DNA from 2 places in the Cobetia sp. MMG027 genome. Region 2 is predicted to be linked to the other one. Evidence: predicted binding sites of a transcription regulator. Region 2 holds the regulator's gene; the other holds the start of a gene.
The links. Region 2 encodes FNR, which switches genes on or off when oxygen is low (the NO sensors DNR and NnrR bind a similar motif). Its sites were predicted from a motif close to TTGATNTANATCAA; they were not measured.

Region 1 (7,714 bases), on a different contig from region 2:
CGGCTGGCCGCCGCGCGTGCGGCTTCCCAGTTGTCCACCTGGTAGTAGGCGTAGATCAGCTCCAGCTGCGACTGTTCGGCATAGCTGCCGAACGGGAAGCGAGTATCCAGTGCTTCAAGTTGCTGCACGGCGGAGTTGAAGCGGCTGGTATCCAGGGAAACCTGAGCCTGACGGTACAGCTCCTGCTCCTGAAGATCCGGTGCCGGCTCGTTGGACGCACAGCCGACCAGCAAGGTGCTGGCCAGGGCGAAGGCAGTCAAGGGAAGGGCGCGCATCGGTTTCCTCATCTCGGGCAATCCATGGCGGGCATGCTAGAATCCGCCGATCCGCACTCACTATAAAGCAAAGGCCCTTTCCTGCGAAACGGCCTCAGAGAGCAATATGGCAGACACCATCAACCGCGAAGAGCGGATCCCGGAGGCGATGATTGGCATGCGCCTTGATCAGGCCTGCGCCGAGATCTTCTCCGACTATTCCCGCGAGCGCCTCAAGCACTGGATCAAGACCGGTGCCTTGACCCTCGACGGTGCCGCTGTCAAACCCCGCGAGAAGGTCTATGGCGGTGAACGTCTGGCCCTGACCGCCGAGCTTGAAGAAGAAGTCAGTCATGGCCCCGAGGACATCGAGCTCGAGATCGTCTTCGAGGATGACGACGTGCTGGTCATCAACAAGGAGCACGGCATGGTCGTGCACCCGGGGGCCGGCAATCCGGATGGCACGCTGCTCAACGCCATCCTGCACCATTGTCCGGGTAATGCCATGCTGCCGCGTGCCGGGATCGTGCATCGTCTCGACAAGGACACCAGTGGCCTGATGGTGGTCGCCAAGTCGCTGACTGCCCAGGCGGACCTGGTCGAGCAGCTGCAGGCGCGTACCGTGTCTCGCGAGTACGATGCCGTCGTGACCGGTGTGCTGACGGCGGGCGGTACCGTGGATGCGCCCATCGGGCGTCACCCCAAGGATCGCAAGCGTCAGGCCGTGACCCATAGCGGCAAGATGGCGATCACGCATTTTCGCGTGGTGGAGCGCTTCCGGGGTCATACCCATATCCGCTGCAAGCTGGAAACCGGGCGTACCCACCAGATCCGTGTGCACATGGCGCACCAGCGCTATCCGCTGATCGGGGACCCGGTCTACGGAGGCCGTCTGAAGCTTCCGCCGGGGGCCAGTGACCCGCTCAAGGAGCTGCTGCGTCAGTTCCCGCGTCAGGCGCTGCATGCCCGTCGCCTCGCCTTCATCCACCCGATCACGGGCAAGGAAGTCGAATTCCGCGCCGAGATGCCGGGTGACATGCTGGTCTTGATCGACTATCTCAAGGAAGACATCGCCCGCTGAGGGGCTCGGTTCGCGTATCCCATCGCGCCAGGAGAGGTTATGCACGACGACAGTCTACGCCCGACCCTGATTCTGCCGGACTGGCCAGCACCCAGTCCGGTGCAGGCCTTCGTGACCACGCGTGAGAGTGGCCCGAGTCAGGGGCCATACGCTGGCTTCAATCCGGCGCGGCATGTCGGGGATGATCCGGCGATGGTCGCGCGGGTGCGTGACCTGCTCGCGGCGGAGGTCGATGATGGTCGTCCGCTGGCGTGGCTGGATCAGGTGCATGGGACTCAGGTGGTGGATGCCTTTGACGTCTGTCACACCGATGAGCGCCATGAGCCGGTGCCACCGCGTGCTGACGCCTGCATCAGTACCGGTACGGGGCAGGCCTGCGTGGTGATGACGGCGGACTGCCTGCCGGTGCTGTTCTGTGATCGACAGGGGACGCGGGTCGGGGTGGCGCATGCGGGCTGGCGTGGTCTGGTGGAAGGTGTGCTGGAAGCCACTGTCGCCCGCCTGGGAGATGACCCGGGCGAGCTGATGGCCTGGCTGGGCCCGGCGATCTCCAATGCCCAGTTCGAGGTCGGCCCCGAGGTGCGTGACGCCTTCATCGCGGATCTCCCCGAGGCCGACGACGCCTTCGAATCCAGCCCCTATCGGCTGGGCCACTACATGGGCGACCTCTACAAGCTGGCTCGCCTGCGGCTGGAGCGTGCCGGTGTCGGCCATGTCAGTGGCGGTCACTTCTGTACCGCCTCGGAATCGCGCTTCTACTCCCATCGCCGTGATGATGGCGTGACGGGGCGAATGGCCACGGTGATCTGGTTACGCTGATAGAATGAAGTGGAGACCTTGCCGCCGCGATGCACCGACGCTCGGCAAGCCGAAAGACGAAAGCGCCCCGTTGACCTGATCACTCAGGTTGGCGGGGCGCTTTTCCGTGTCGAGCGGAAGCCCCTGGCGACATCTTCAGGCGCTGAGGGCCAACCTGCTGCAGGGGAACCTGATCTGGATCATGCTTCGCGGACAACATGCTGCGTTGCCGCAAATCACGCCTTGAAAGCGACCCCCCAGCCCCCCATCTCTAGGGTTAGATACGAAATGTTACAGGCGAAGCTCCTGAGAAGAGGAGTACCGCCATGACTCTCAGGAGAAGGCACCATGCGCATCGACAAACTCACCAGCAAGCTGCAGAACGCGCTTGCGGATGCCCAGTCGCTCGCCGTCGGGCGAGGCCACAATGAAATCCATCCCCAGCACCTGCTGCTGGCCCTGCTGGAGGACCGCGATGGCGGTCTCAAGGCGTTGGTCAACAAGGCGGGCGGTGATGCTACCAGCTTGATGAGCGGGCTCAAGCGTCAACTGGATGACCTGCCCACCGTGTCCCAGTTCGACGGAAATGTCGCGCCTTCCCAGGCGCTCGGCAAGCTTCTGAATCTGGCCGACCGCGAAGCCCAGAAACGCGGTGATCAATACATCGCTTCCGAGCTCGCGCTGCTGGCCGCGCTGGAGCTGGGCGGTGATCTCGGCAAGTTGTTCACCTCCTCGGGCATCAAGAAGCCCGCCCTGACCTCCGCCATCGATGCACTGCGCGGTGGCGAGGCGGTGGGAGATGCCGACGCCGAGAACAATCGAGAGGCACTCAACAAGTACACGATGGACCTCACCCAGCGTGCGCGCGACGGCAAGCTCGACCCGGTGATCGGGCGTGACGAGGAGATTCGCCGCACGATTCAGGTCCTTCAGCGTCGCACCAAGAACAACCCGGTGTTGATCGGTGAGCCCGGTGTCGGCAAGACCGCCATCGTCGAGGGGCTGGCCAGCCGTATCGTCAATGGCGAGGTGCCGGAAGGCCTCAAGAACAAGCGTGTGCTGTCTCTCGACATGGGCTCGCTGCTGGCGGGGGCCAAGTTCCGCGGTGAGTTCGAGGAGCGCCTCAAGTCCGTCCTCAAGGAGCTGTCGCAGGAAGAAGGCCAGGTCATCCTGTTCATCGATGAGCTGCACACCATGGTCGGCGCGGGCAAGGCCGAGGGCGCGATGGATGCCGGCAACATGCTCAAGCCGGCGCTGGCGCGTGGCGAGCTGCACTGTGTCGGTGCCACCACGCTTGACGAGTATCGCCAGTACATCGAGAAGGATGCCGCGCTGGAGCGTCGTTTCCAGAAGGTGCAGGTGGATCAGCCCAGCGAGGAGGACACCATCGCCATCCTGCGTGGCTTGAAGGAACGCTACGAGGTGCACCATGGGGTGGATATCACTGACAGTGCGATCATTGCGGCCGCGCGCCTCTCATCGCGCTACATCACGGACCGTCAGCTGCCGGACAAGGCGATCGACCTGATCGATGAAGCCGCGTCACGCATCCGCATGGAGCTGGACTCCAAGCCGGAGGAGATGGACCGTCTCGACCGCCGTCTGATCCAGCTCAAGATGGAGCGTGAAGCCCTCAAGAAGGAGACTGATGAAGCGGCACTCAAGCGTCTCGGCGCGCTTGAGGACCAGATCGCGGAGCTGGAACGCGAATATGCCGATCTCGATGAGGTCTGGAAGGCCGAGAAGGCCAGTATCCAGGGGGCAGCGCAGTTCAAGGCCGAACTGGAACAGGCGCGCATCGATCTGGAACAGGCGCGGCGTGCCGGCGACCTCAGCCGCATGTCGGAACTGCAGTACGGCGTGATTCCGGGGCTCGAGAAGCAGATCAGCGAAGCCGGCGAAGGCGAGGCGGATACCTCCGCCCACGTGCTGCTGCGCTCCAATGTCACCGAGGAGGAGATTGCCGAGGTCGTCTCGCGCTGGACCGGCATTCCGGTCTCCAAGATGCTCGAAGGCGAGCGCGACAAGCTGCTGCGCATGGAAGAGGCGCTGCACGAGAAGGTGATCGGTCAGGACGAGGCGGTGATCGCGGTGGCCAATGCGGTGCGTCGCTCACGCGCCGGGCTATCGGACCCGAATCGCCCCAACGGCTCCTTCCTGTTCCTCGGCCCGACCGGGGTCGGCAAGACGGAGCTCTGCAAGTCGCTGGCCAGCTTCCTGTTCGATACCGAAGAGGCGATGGTGCGCATCGACATGTCCGAGTTCATGGAGAAGCACTCGGTGGCTCGCCTGATCGGCGCGCCTCCCGGATATGTCGGCTATGAAGAGGGTGGCTATCTGACAGAGGCGGTACGTCGCAAGCCGTACTCCGTGCTGCTGCTCGATGAGGTCGAGAAGGCGCATCCGGATGTCTTCAACATCCTGCTGCAGGTATTGGAAGATGGCCGCCTGACCGATGGGCAGGGGCGTACCGTCGACTTCCGCAATACCGTGATCGTGATGACCTCGAATCTGGGGTCCGAGATGATCCAGCGCATGAGCGGTCTCAATGGCGAGCTGGCGGACGAGGAAGACACGCAAGAGAGTGTCGATCGCAAGGCGGCCTTCCAGTACGACGACATGAAGACGGCGGTCATGGAAGTCGTCGGCAATCACTTCCGGCCGGAGCTGATCAACCGCATCGATGAAGTGGTGGTCTTCCACGCGTTGGGGCAGGCGCAGATCGCCTCCATCGCCGGCATTCAGCTCGAGCGGCTCAAGGCGCGGCTGGCCGAACGTGATCTCGGCTTCGAGATCACCGATGCCGCGATGGCGCTGCTGGCCAAGGCAGGCTTCGATCCGGTCTACGGTGCGCGTCCGCTCAAGCGCGCCATCCAGAGCCGTATCGAGAACCCGCTGGCCCAGGCGCTGCTGGGCGGTGAATTCGTGCCCGGTGACGTGATCCAGGTCGGCGAAGAGGGCGGAGAGCTGACCTTCACGCGCTGAATCGCGCGCCCGTGAGTGACGCCCCACCGTGACGGAAGTCTGTCTTCCGCTTGCGGTGGGGCGTTTTCGTGTCTGTCGTCTGGGCGCAAAATGACAACCCGGCGGCAGGGATGCTGAAAATCACGAGGCAGAAAATTGCGAATTAAATGCCATTCGTGAGGTTTTACGCACGCATATGGCCGGATTTCCCGTTATCGGTGTGGCATTTGGCGTAGGCGGCGCACACTGGCGTAAGGTTGAGTTGACAGCCCCTTGCGGCTGTTGGACTCTTGACCATTCCTGATTGCGGGCGTGGCCATTCGGGCGACCCTCGAAGCGCCACGTGAAGGACAGACGCTGAGTCGCTGTCCGCCTGTCGAAGGATATGCCGATCAGGGTACGCCAACCGTATCGATCGGCCATCAGCCCCGACCGCATCCAACCGATGCGACAAGAGTGCAGGCCCTAACCGGGCCGCAGACGCCAGGGTTTGGCATCAGGTGCCGCAACTGTTGCGGTAGCGACATTCAGGTCGCACTCGATCCGGCTTGCGTATTGCTGCCGGACGCACTCGAGACCTCCAGGGGAGAACAACCAAGTGGAATTGCTTTCCGGCGCTGACATGATCGCCCGCGCGCTGCATGACGAGGGCGTGGAGTATATATACGGCTATCCCGGTGGAGCGGCGCTGCACATCTATGACGCCCTGTTCCGTCAGGACAAGGTCCAGCACATTCTGGTCCGCCACGAACAGGCTGCTACCCACGCAGCCGATGGCTACGCACGCGCTTCCGGCAAGCCCGGAGTCGTGCTGGTCACCTCAGGCCCCGGCGCGACCAATGCCGTGACCGGTATCGCCACGGCCTACATGGACTCGATTCCCATGGTCGTGCTGTGTGGCCAGGTCGCCAGCCACCTGATCGGTGAAGATGCCTTCCAGGAAACCGACATCGTCGGTGTGACTCGCCCGATCGTGAAGCACAGCTTCTCGATCAAGCACCCGAGCGAGATTCCGGAAGTCATCAAGAAGGCCTTCTATCTGGCCTCCAGCGGACGCCCGGGGCCGGTCGTCATCGACATCCCGAAGGACATGACCGCCCCGACCGAGCGTTACGAGTACAGCTACCCCAAGAAGGTACGCATGCGCTCCTACAGCCCGGTCACCCGTGGCCACAGCGGCCAGATCAAGAAGGCCGTCGAGCTGATGCTCAAGGCCCGCCGCCCGCTGTTCTTCACCGGCGGTGGCGTGGTCTCCGGTCGTGCCAGCGAAGCGCTGACCGACCTGGTGCGCCGTCTGAACTTCCCGATCACCACCTCGTTGATGGGCATCGGTGCCTATCCGCAGGGCGATCGCCAGTGTCTGGGTTGGCCCGGCATGCACGGCTCCTATGAGTCGAACAATGCCATGCACCACACCGATCTGATCATCTGCATCGGTGCGCGCTTCGATGATCGCGTGACCAATAACACCTCGAAGTTCTGCCCGACGGCCAAGATCATCCACGTCGACATCGACCCGAGTTCAGTCTCCAAGACCGTGCGCGCCGATGTGCCGATCGTCGGTCCGGCCGATGCCGTGATCAACGAGATGATCAGCCTCGTGCAGGGGCGTGAGCTGGCCAACCCTGATGCACTGGAGGCCTGGTGGTCCCAGATCGATGGCTGGCGTGCCGAGCGTGAAGGCAAGCTGTATGAGCCGTCCGCCCCGGGCGAACCGCTCAAGCCGCAGCAGGTGGTGGAAGCCGTGCACCGCGCGACGCGTGGCGAAGCCTTCGTCGCCACCGATGTCGGTCAGCACCAGATGTTCGCCGCCCAGTACTACAAGTTCCAGCGCCCCAACCGCTGGATCACCTCCGGTGGTCTGGGCACCATGGGCTTCGGCTTCCCGGCGGCCATGGGCATCAAGATGTCCTACCCGGATGACGATGTGGTGCTGTTCACCGGGGAAGGCAGCTTCCAGATGATGATGCAGGAGTTCTCGACCTGTAAGCAGTACGGGATCGGGGTCAAGATCATCAATCTCAACAACCAGTCGCTGGGCATGGTGCGTCAGTGGCAGGACCTGAACTACAAGTCCCGTCACTCGCATTCCTACATGGAGTCGCTGCCTGACTTCGTGCAGCTGGCGGGCGCCTATGGCTTCCGTGCCATCAAGGTGCACACGGTGGAGGAGCTCGAACCTGCGCTGGAAGAAGCCTTCCGCAACAAGGACGAGCTGGTGTTCCTCGACATCTATGTCGACCCGCGTGAACACGTCTATCCGATGCAGGTGCCTCTCGGCTCCATGCGTGACATGCTGCTTACGAAGACGGAGCGGACCTGATGCGCCATATCATCTCCATTCTGATGGAAAACGAACCGGGCGCGCTGTCACGGGTCGTCGGCCTGTTTTCACAGCGCAATTTCAACATCGAGACCCTCAACGTGGCCCCGACCGAGGACGCGACCCTGTCACGTCTGACCGTCACCACGGTCGGCGAAGATCGCGTCATCGAGCAGATCACCAAGCACCTCAACAAGCTGGTGGATGTGGTCAAGCTGGTGGATCTCACCGAGGGCAGCCACATCGAGCGCGAGCTGATGCTGGTCAAGGTCAAGGCGTTGGGCGCCCAGCGTG
Region 2 (7,714 bases):
GCCGAAGCGCTCGCGTGCGGCGTCATGCAGCGACCACACGGCATCCGGGACGGGTTGGTCGTGGGTGTCGATGCACAGCTCACCGCCAGACACGTCCTGCCTGATGTGCCCGGCGAGATGGTGCTGCCAGACACGCTCCGCCGGCATGGCATCCAGATAGGCCAGCGGATCGAAGTCATGATTGTGGCTGGAGACGATGACGTTGTTCAGGTCGAGCAGGATCAGGCAATCGGCACGGCGGCTGACCTCGGCCAGAAACTCCCATTCGCTCATCTCGTCGGGCTGCCAGGTCAGGTAGCTGGAGACGTTTTCCAGCAATAGCTGGCGCCCGAGCGCGTTCTGGACCTGGTCGATGCGCTCGGCCAGGTGCGTGATGGTGGCCTCGGTATAGGGCAGAGGCAGCAGGTCATGGAATTGATGCGCGCCGGTGCGGGTCCAGCACAGGTGATCGGAGACCCACATCGGTTCGATGCGCTCACACAGTGCGCGCAGCTCGCGCAGATAGCGGGTGTCGATGGGATTGCTGCCACCGATGGATAGCGAGACGCCATGCAGGGCGATGGGGTAGTGCTCGCGGACTCGCTCAAGGAAGTGTAGCGGCTTGCCGCCGGCACTGACGCCGTCGGAGTCGATGAATCCGGGGCCCATGTAGTTCTCGCTGATGGCCTCGAACCAATCGATATCCGGCAGCGTCGTCAGAATCTCGTGGTAGTACTCAGGACGTAGCCCAAGCCCTTGACCGGCACCCGAGGTGGCAGTGGCAGGCTGGTGACTCCGGGAAGCTGTCGTCATGAGTGACTCCTTTTCCATGGCATGGCATGGCAGGCAGTGCCTGCATTGGCAGTGTAGACCTGATGCAACAACGGGAGGACGGCATGCTGTCCTCCCGTTGCGTCCAGGGACTCCTGGCGACACCGTTACCTGGGTGACGGTGCCCTCATCTCGAGTGCTCAGCTCTTGCCGGAGATGACTTCGCCGCCAGCGCCGACACAGGATTCGGCACTTGCGGTGTAAGACCAGCCCTGACCCTTGCAGGCATTGTGGCCCTTGCAGGCGCTGGTGGCGGTGGCGCACTCGGAGGTGCCCTTGCAGGAGTTGATGCCGGAGCACTTCACGGCGTTGTCAGCCGCCTGCACGGACATGGAGGTCAGGGCGGCGGTGGAGAACAGTGCAGCGGCAGCAGCGGCAAAGGTGGCGGCAGTCACGGTCTTCTTCATGGTCATGATGGTTTCCTTTCGGGCGAGCCCGTTTTTTCTGGTTGTTGAGCAAGGTTCGATGCAGATATCCACCCGGCCAGTCAGGTCTCGTTGCCGGGTCATTGAGTCTTACGTCGCCGGCGTGAAGGTGGATGCACCGCGGCTCGAGAATTTGACCGGGAGCGCGAAAACCCTCTGAAAGACGCTATTCTGCTCGTGGCATACTGTGTGCCTGTCATGTCTTCTGTGCTCTGTCGAAGCAGTGTGCAGCGGGCCCCGCCTGCCTCATGGCCGATCCGTCCATCGGTCTCGTACTCTGCTTATGGAGCCTTGCATGCTGAACTCCCTTCGACGCCTGTGGCATACCCCGCGCTGGCGCTGGAGCATCCTCGTCATCCTGTTGCTGGGAGGATGTAGCGCCGTCACCGTGCATCAGCTGGATGCGCGTTTCGGGACGCCCGAGCCACGCGATCGCGTCGTGTCCGGCGATAGTCTGGCGGGGAGGCATTGGGAAGATGAGGTCAAGCCGATCCTCGAGACGCGTTGCGTGGTCTGCCATGGCTGCTATGACGCCCCGTGCCAGCTCAAGATGTCCTCGGCGGCCGGGATCGACCGCGGTATCAATCCCGCCCCTGTCTATGACGGCACCCGCTTGCTGGCGGCCAATCTGACGCGACTGTTCGAGGATGCCGACAGCACCGCTGAATGGCGTGACATGAACTTCTCGCCGGTGCTCAACGAGCGCAACGACTCGGCGCTCGCCAATCTGGAAGGCAGTGTGCTGTTCCGCTCGCTGAGCCAGAAGCGCAAGCAACCCCTGCCGGTGACGGAGGAAGGCCTGCTGCCGGAAGACCGCTTCGATCTGTCGCTCAATCGCAGTCAGGTGTGCGCGCCCATCGAGCGCTATGATGCCTTCGCGGAAGATCACCCGGACTGGGGCATGCCGTATGCGCTGCCGCAGATCAGTGATGAGGAGCACCGTACGCTGGTCAACTGGTTGGCGCAGGGCTCCCCGATGACCAAGGTGCGCCCGGTGTCTGAGGCCCTGGTGCCACGGATTCAGCAGGTGGAAGCCTTCCTCAATGGTGACAGCCTCAAGCAGCGGCTGATGAGTCGCTACATCTACGAGCATCTCTTTCTGACCCACCTGTATTTCCCGGAAGCGAAGGGGGCCAATGGCCGGCCGATCTTCTTCTCGCTGGTGCGCTCCAGTACGCCGCCCGGCGAGCCCATCCAGCGTATCTCCTCGCGCCGCCCCTATGACGCTCCCTACGCCGCCTATCCCGGAGATGGTCGTGACGTCATGCCGCATGACGAGGCCGGGCGTCCTCGCGTCTATTACCGTCTATGGCAGGAGCGCTCGACGATCCTGGCCAAGAATCATCTGCCCTATTCGCTGAGTGACGCGCGCCTGGAGCGCTGGCAGTCGCTGTTCCTCGCGCCGGACTATACGGTGGATGACCTGCCTGGCTATGACCTCAAGACGGCGTCCAACCCCTTCCTGACGTTCGAGGCGATCCCTGCCGAGTCACGTTACCGCTTCATGCTGGATGAATCGCAGAACACCATCATGGGCTTCATCAAGGGGCCGGTCTGTCGTGGCCAGGTGGCCGTGGACGTCATCAATGACCACTTCTGGGTCAGTTTCACCGATCCATCACTGTTCAGCCTGCCGCAGGTCGAGCGCACCCTGGCACGGGAGGGCGAGAATCTCAGCCTGCCTGCCGAGCAGAGCAGCAATGCATTGCCCATCTCCTCGTGGATCAAGTTCGAGCGCAAGCAGCAGGCCTATCTGCAGGCCAAGCAAAAGCTGATGATGCAGGCCTACGAGGACGGCAATCTGCGTCTGGACATGCAGCTGTTGTGGGACGGCAGCGGCTGGCAAGGTGGCGAGGGTGGCGATCACAACCCCAATGCCGCCCTGACGGTCTATCGTCACTTCGACAATGCCGCCGTGATGAAAGGGCTGGTCGGCAATGTGCCCAAGACGGCCTGGGTGATCGATTACCCGATGCTTGAGCGCATCCATTACCTGCTGGTGGCCGGCTTCGATGTCTATGGCAACCTCGGCCACCAGCTGACCACGCGCCTGTACATGGACTTCCTGCGCATGGAAGGCGAGAACAACCTGCTGGCGCTTCTGCCTGCCGGCGAGCGTCAGGCAGTGCATGACAGCTGGTATCAGGATGTGGATTCTGGGCTGGAAAAGCTGCTGTTCAAGAAGCCGCCCCAGTTTGATGCCCCGAGCGATATCGTCTGGACACCGGGAGAGCTTTCCTCACCGGAGAAGGCGCGCATTGGGTTGATGCGCCGCCTGCGCGAGCGCCTGGCGCCGGAACTTGTCCACGAGCGTAGCCTGGAGACGCTGGAGGATGATGCCGTGCGCCGCGAATTGAAGGCCTTGAGCGAGGTGAGTGGTCTGGCGGCCAGCCTGCTGCCGGAAGTCACCATCATTGCGCTGGAACGGAAGGGAAGCGAGCACCCACAGTTGTTCAGCGTGCTGCGCAACTCGGCTCATGCCAACATCACCAGTCTGTTCGACGAGGAAGCCAATCGGCGTCCTGAGCGCGATACGCTGGATGTGCTGCGCGGCGTGGCCGGGGATTATCCGAATGCCTTCTGGCATCTGACACCCGAGTCGCTGCAGGGATTGGCACGGCGGGTCGCCGTGCTCAAGGATGAGGCGGACTATCGACAGCTGATGGCCGATATCGGAGTGCGGCGCACCGATCCACGCTTCTGGCAGTTCTCGGACAGCGTGCTGCGTGCCAATTATGCGGATCGTCCCGTCGAGGCCGGGTTGCTGGATTACAATCGTCTGCAGAATCGCTGAGCGTCTCCGAGCCGCCTGGCGCTGTCTGGAAAACACGAAGGCCCGCCACATGAGGATGTGGCGGGCCTTCGTGGTGAGAGAGATGGCAACACGGGGGTCAGCGACCGCCCTGACACTCTCCTTCTGCCAGCTCGATCAGGCCATCCAGGTGCAGGATATGGACCTCGCGGGCCTGGATATCCACCAGCCCCTGAGCCTGGAAACGCGTCAGGATACGGCTGATGGTTTCCACGGCCAGTCCCAGGTAATTGCCGATGTCGGCGCGGGACATGGAAAGACGGAAACTGTATGGCGAATAGCCGCGGCGACGGAAGCGCTGAGAGAGGTTGACCAGGAAGCTGGCCAGGCGCTCATCTGCCGTCTTGCGCGACAGCAGCATCATCATCCGACGATCCTCATGCAGCTCCTTGCTCAGGCTCTTGAACAGCTGGGTGCGCAGTTCCGGCAGTTGGGCGGAAAGCGCATCGAGGCGATCGAAGGGAATCTCGCACACGGTCGTGGTCTCGAGTGCCACGGCGCTGCCGGGGTAGGCATTGCTGTCGATGGCATCCAGTCCAGCCAGCTCGCTGGGCAGGAAGAAACCGGTGAGCTGCTCCGTGCCACTGTTCTCGGTGTTGATCTGTTTCAGGCTGCCCGAGCGCACCGTGAAGACGCAGTCGAAGGGCTCGCCCTGGGTGAAGAGAACCTCGCCCTTTCTGAGCGGCGCGCGGCGCCGAATGATGGAGTCGAACTGGTCGATGGCTTCCATGTTCAGTGCCAGCGGCAGACACAGTGAGCTGAGCGAGCAGGTCTGACAGCGTGCTTCATGCGCACGCAATCGATGGGATGCCGTTGTCTGGGCCGTCATGGTGACTCTCCTGGGGCATTACGCCGAAACTCGTGGGGGGCGGGTTTCGGGTGGGGGTGTCCGGGTGCGACACCTGGTACAGGGCGATTCCATGGTCCTGTACGGAGAGGCAGCATCCTCATGGACTGAGTCGCTGCTGCCTGTCGGTGCTGTCCGTCAATGATACCTGTCAGGCGCACTTCCCAGAACGGGTTCCCGTCCTGTGGGGCGGGATGTGAAGTGCTCCGTGAATCGCGCGCATTATATTAGATAATTCTGATTGTGTCGTGATGTCCTGCATGACTCTAGACGCAGAACCTCCCGAAGGGGCAGGTTGCGACGCCCTGCCTCATCCGACTCGGGAGAGCCAGGTGACATCATCCACTCAAGGACATGACGATCTGCCCCATGCTGACCAGCAGCGTGAGCAGAAACAGCAGACTCCAGACCAGCGGCAGCGGCCTGTCCGGCTGAGGGGTGCCGTCAATGCGGTGTTCGTCGCCTGGCCCATCTCCCTGCAGGTCATCATCGGGTGAGGTGCTGCGAGAGCGAAGCCCGACAAGCAACAGCGTGCAGAAGGCCAGGCTGCCCAGCGTGAGCATGCTGATCCATGCCTGCCAGAACAGTGGCAGATCGACGTTTGCCAGCAGGTTCATGGTGCAGCTCCTGTCGTCAGTGTCAGTGTGACGAGTGTCTCCCCTGTCGGGTCGGGTGCTGTCGCGGATGAGTGCCGAGGGGGATCCGTCTGTTGAAGATAGGCCAGCAGAGCGGTCGCCTCGGCCTTGCCGCGTACCCGGGCGGGCGCCGCGAGGATCTCGTCGTCTCGGTAGGGTACGCCAAGCGTCTGCAGGGCCTGCATGCGCTCGGCGACACCCTCGCCGCTCAGGGCGTGCTCGAACAGCCAGGGGTAGGCCGGCATGCTGGAATCCGCCACCTTGTGGCGCGGCGAGTACAGGTGCAGGCGTTGCCAGGCCTCATCATGTTCCGCCGGGAGGCGGCTCAGGTCAGGGCCATGACGAGCGTTGCCCCACAGGGCCGGTCGCTCCATGAGGTGGCGGGAGGCGGCGTCCCGGCTTGCATGGCGTGCCTGGTCTCCCGGCAGATCCCGCACCATTCGGGTATGGCATTGCTGGCAGCCTTCCCGCAGGTAAAGGCGCTGGCCCTCCAGCGCCAGCGCATCCAGCGGTGTCACTTCTTGCCTTGCCTCCTGAAACCCCAGAGGCAGCAACTGGGCCAGCGCGCCGACACTTGCCGCCATCACGCAGAGCGCGGCCATCAGGCCCGGATGCCGTTCGAGCAGTACGTGTCTCATGCCGGTGTCCTCCCCCGAGCGTGTGAATCCCCGATGTGGTGATGAGCGCGCTGGGTAGAGGGGCGCGTGATGGGACGGCGGGAGGCGCGCAGGAGATACGCTGCCATCAGCAGCAGGCCGAGTGCCCAGCAACTCAGCCCCACCAGCGTCATCAGCATCGGCGGGCGAGCCACCGCCAGGACGTCGGCGAGGGAGTGCAGCGGTTGTCCCTCTGCGTCTACGGCATGCCACAGGCTGCCTTGCAGCAGGGTGGTGGTCCAGCTGGCAGCGATGCAGAGCAACGTGCCGGCGATGGCCAGCCAGGCGTGGGTCATGATCAGCGCCGAGGGTGCTTCAGGCAGCCGCAGACGGTAGAGCATGAGCACGCAGACCAGACCGATGACGCCCAGTGTGCCGGCCGGCGAGAGGCTGCCGGCGGCGCTGAAGGTCATGTCGTTGAGCGGGGCGATGGACAGTGCCACATGCTCCATCACGCTGATGGCCAGAAAGAGCAGGGCCGCGCCGAGCAGGCAGGTCTGAGGATGATGGCGCAGGGAGGGCCAGTCCGCCTTGAGGGTCAGCAGGCCGTTGAGAGGAATGGCCAGTCCCGGCGCCAGCAGCAGGAGCCCCATCGCCATTCCCAGCGCCTGGCTCCACTGGGGCAGGGCGCTGGCATGCAGCAGCGCCGCGCCGCTCCAGGGCAGCAGCAATACCAGCAGCCAGAAGCTGATGATGGCCAGACGGTGAGAGTGAAGGGGCTGGCGGGTCAGTCCCGAGAGTGCCTGATACGCCATGGCAATGAAGCCCAGTGCCAGCATGCCGCCGGGCAGCATTCCCTTCTGCCAGCTCTGCAGCAGCGCGTCCAGACTGCCTGAGAACATGGGTAACGATGTCAGCGGGCCCAGGGGCACCGCCAGTGACAGCAGGGTATGCTGCATCAGTATCATCACCAGACAGCCAATGAAGCACCAGCCAGCCACGGGCAGGCGCACTGTCGGTCCTGCCTTCCAGTTGACATGGAAGAGCCACGCGACCGCGATCCACACTGCCAGCATCAACAGGTTGAGTGGCCAGGGATATTCGGATTGGCCATGCCCCGACGCGAAGCCCGCGGCAATCGATATGCTGCCAAGCACGAGAATCGTCTGCCAGGCCTGCAGCGTGAACCGCTGGAGACGCCGCTGGCCCGGCCGGGCTTGCGTGTCATGATTGACCAGTGAATACAGGCTGGCAATCAATGCCGAGCCGCCGAGGCCGAAGAGCAGCAGATGCTGTTGCACAATGGCGAGACGGCCATGGCTTAGCCAGGCGATGGGCGGGGCCAGGGTTGGCCACAACTGCACGGCGGTCAGCCATGCCGCCAGCAATAGACTGACGGCGCCTGAAAGAATGGCCGTCGTGCCAAATTGGCGAATCACCTCGTGAGAGGCGCCTGCTCCATCAGGTGCTGTGCCCATGTCATGACCTCATCATGCAGTGAACAGCGATGTGCTCTCCTGAAGAGAGCACGACTCACGAGACGATTCAGCATTCATTTCAGCTACCAGGGAGGACACTGAGTGTCTCTT

Region 1: clpB (ATP-dependent chaperone ClpB) is a predicted target of FNR. The motif match lies at 2,324-2,337, and genes of this name have one in related genera.

The regions. Positions count from the first base shown of each region.
Region 1 covers NZ_JAQJIO010000013.1:3,930-11,643, reverse strand. The annotation lists gene PJK54_RS16175 (outer membrane protein assembly factor BamD) at 1-275, opposite strand, end outside; gene rluD (23S rRNA pseudouridine(1911/1915/1917) synthase RluD) at 382-1,335, shown strand; gene pgeF (peptidoglycan editing factor PgeF) at 1,375-2,154, shown strand; gene clpB (ATP-dependent chaperone ClpB) at 2,482-5,118, shown strand; gene PJK54_RS16155 (acetolactate synthase 3 large subunit) at 5,696-7,420, shown strand; gene ilvN (acetolactate synthase small subunit) at 7,420-7,714, shown strand, end outside.
Region 2 covers NZ_JAQJIO010000003.1:84,973-92,686, forward strand. The annotation lists gene bufB (MNIO family bufferin maturase) at 1-792, opposite strand, end outside; gene bufA2 (BufA2 family periplasmic bufferin-type metallophore) at 951-1,223, opposite strand; gene PJK54_RS04455 (fatty acid cis/trans isomerase) at 1,531-4,029, shown strand; gene fnr (fumarate/nitrate reduction transcriptional regulator Fnr) at 4,127-4,876, opposite strand; gene PJK54_RS04465 (hypothetical protein) at 5,233-5,511, opposite strand; gene PJK54_RS04470 (cbb3-type cytochrome c oxidase subunit II) at 5,508-6,167, opposite strand; gene PJK54_RS04475 (cbb3-type cytochrome c oxidase subunit I) at 6,164-7,603, opposite strand.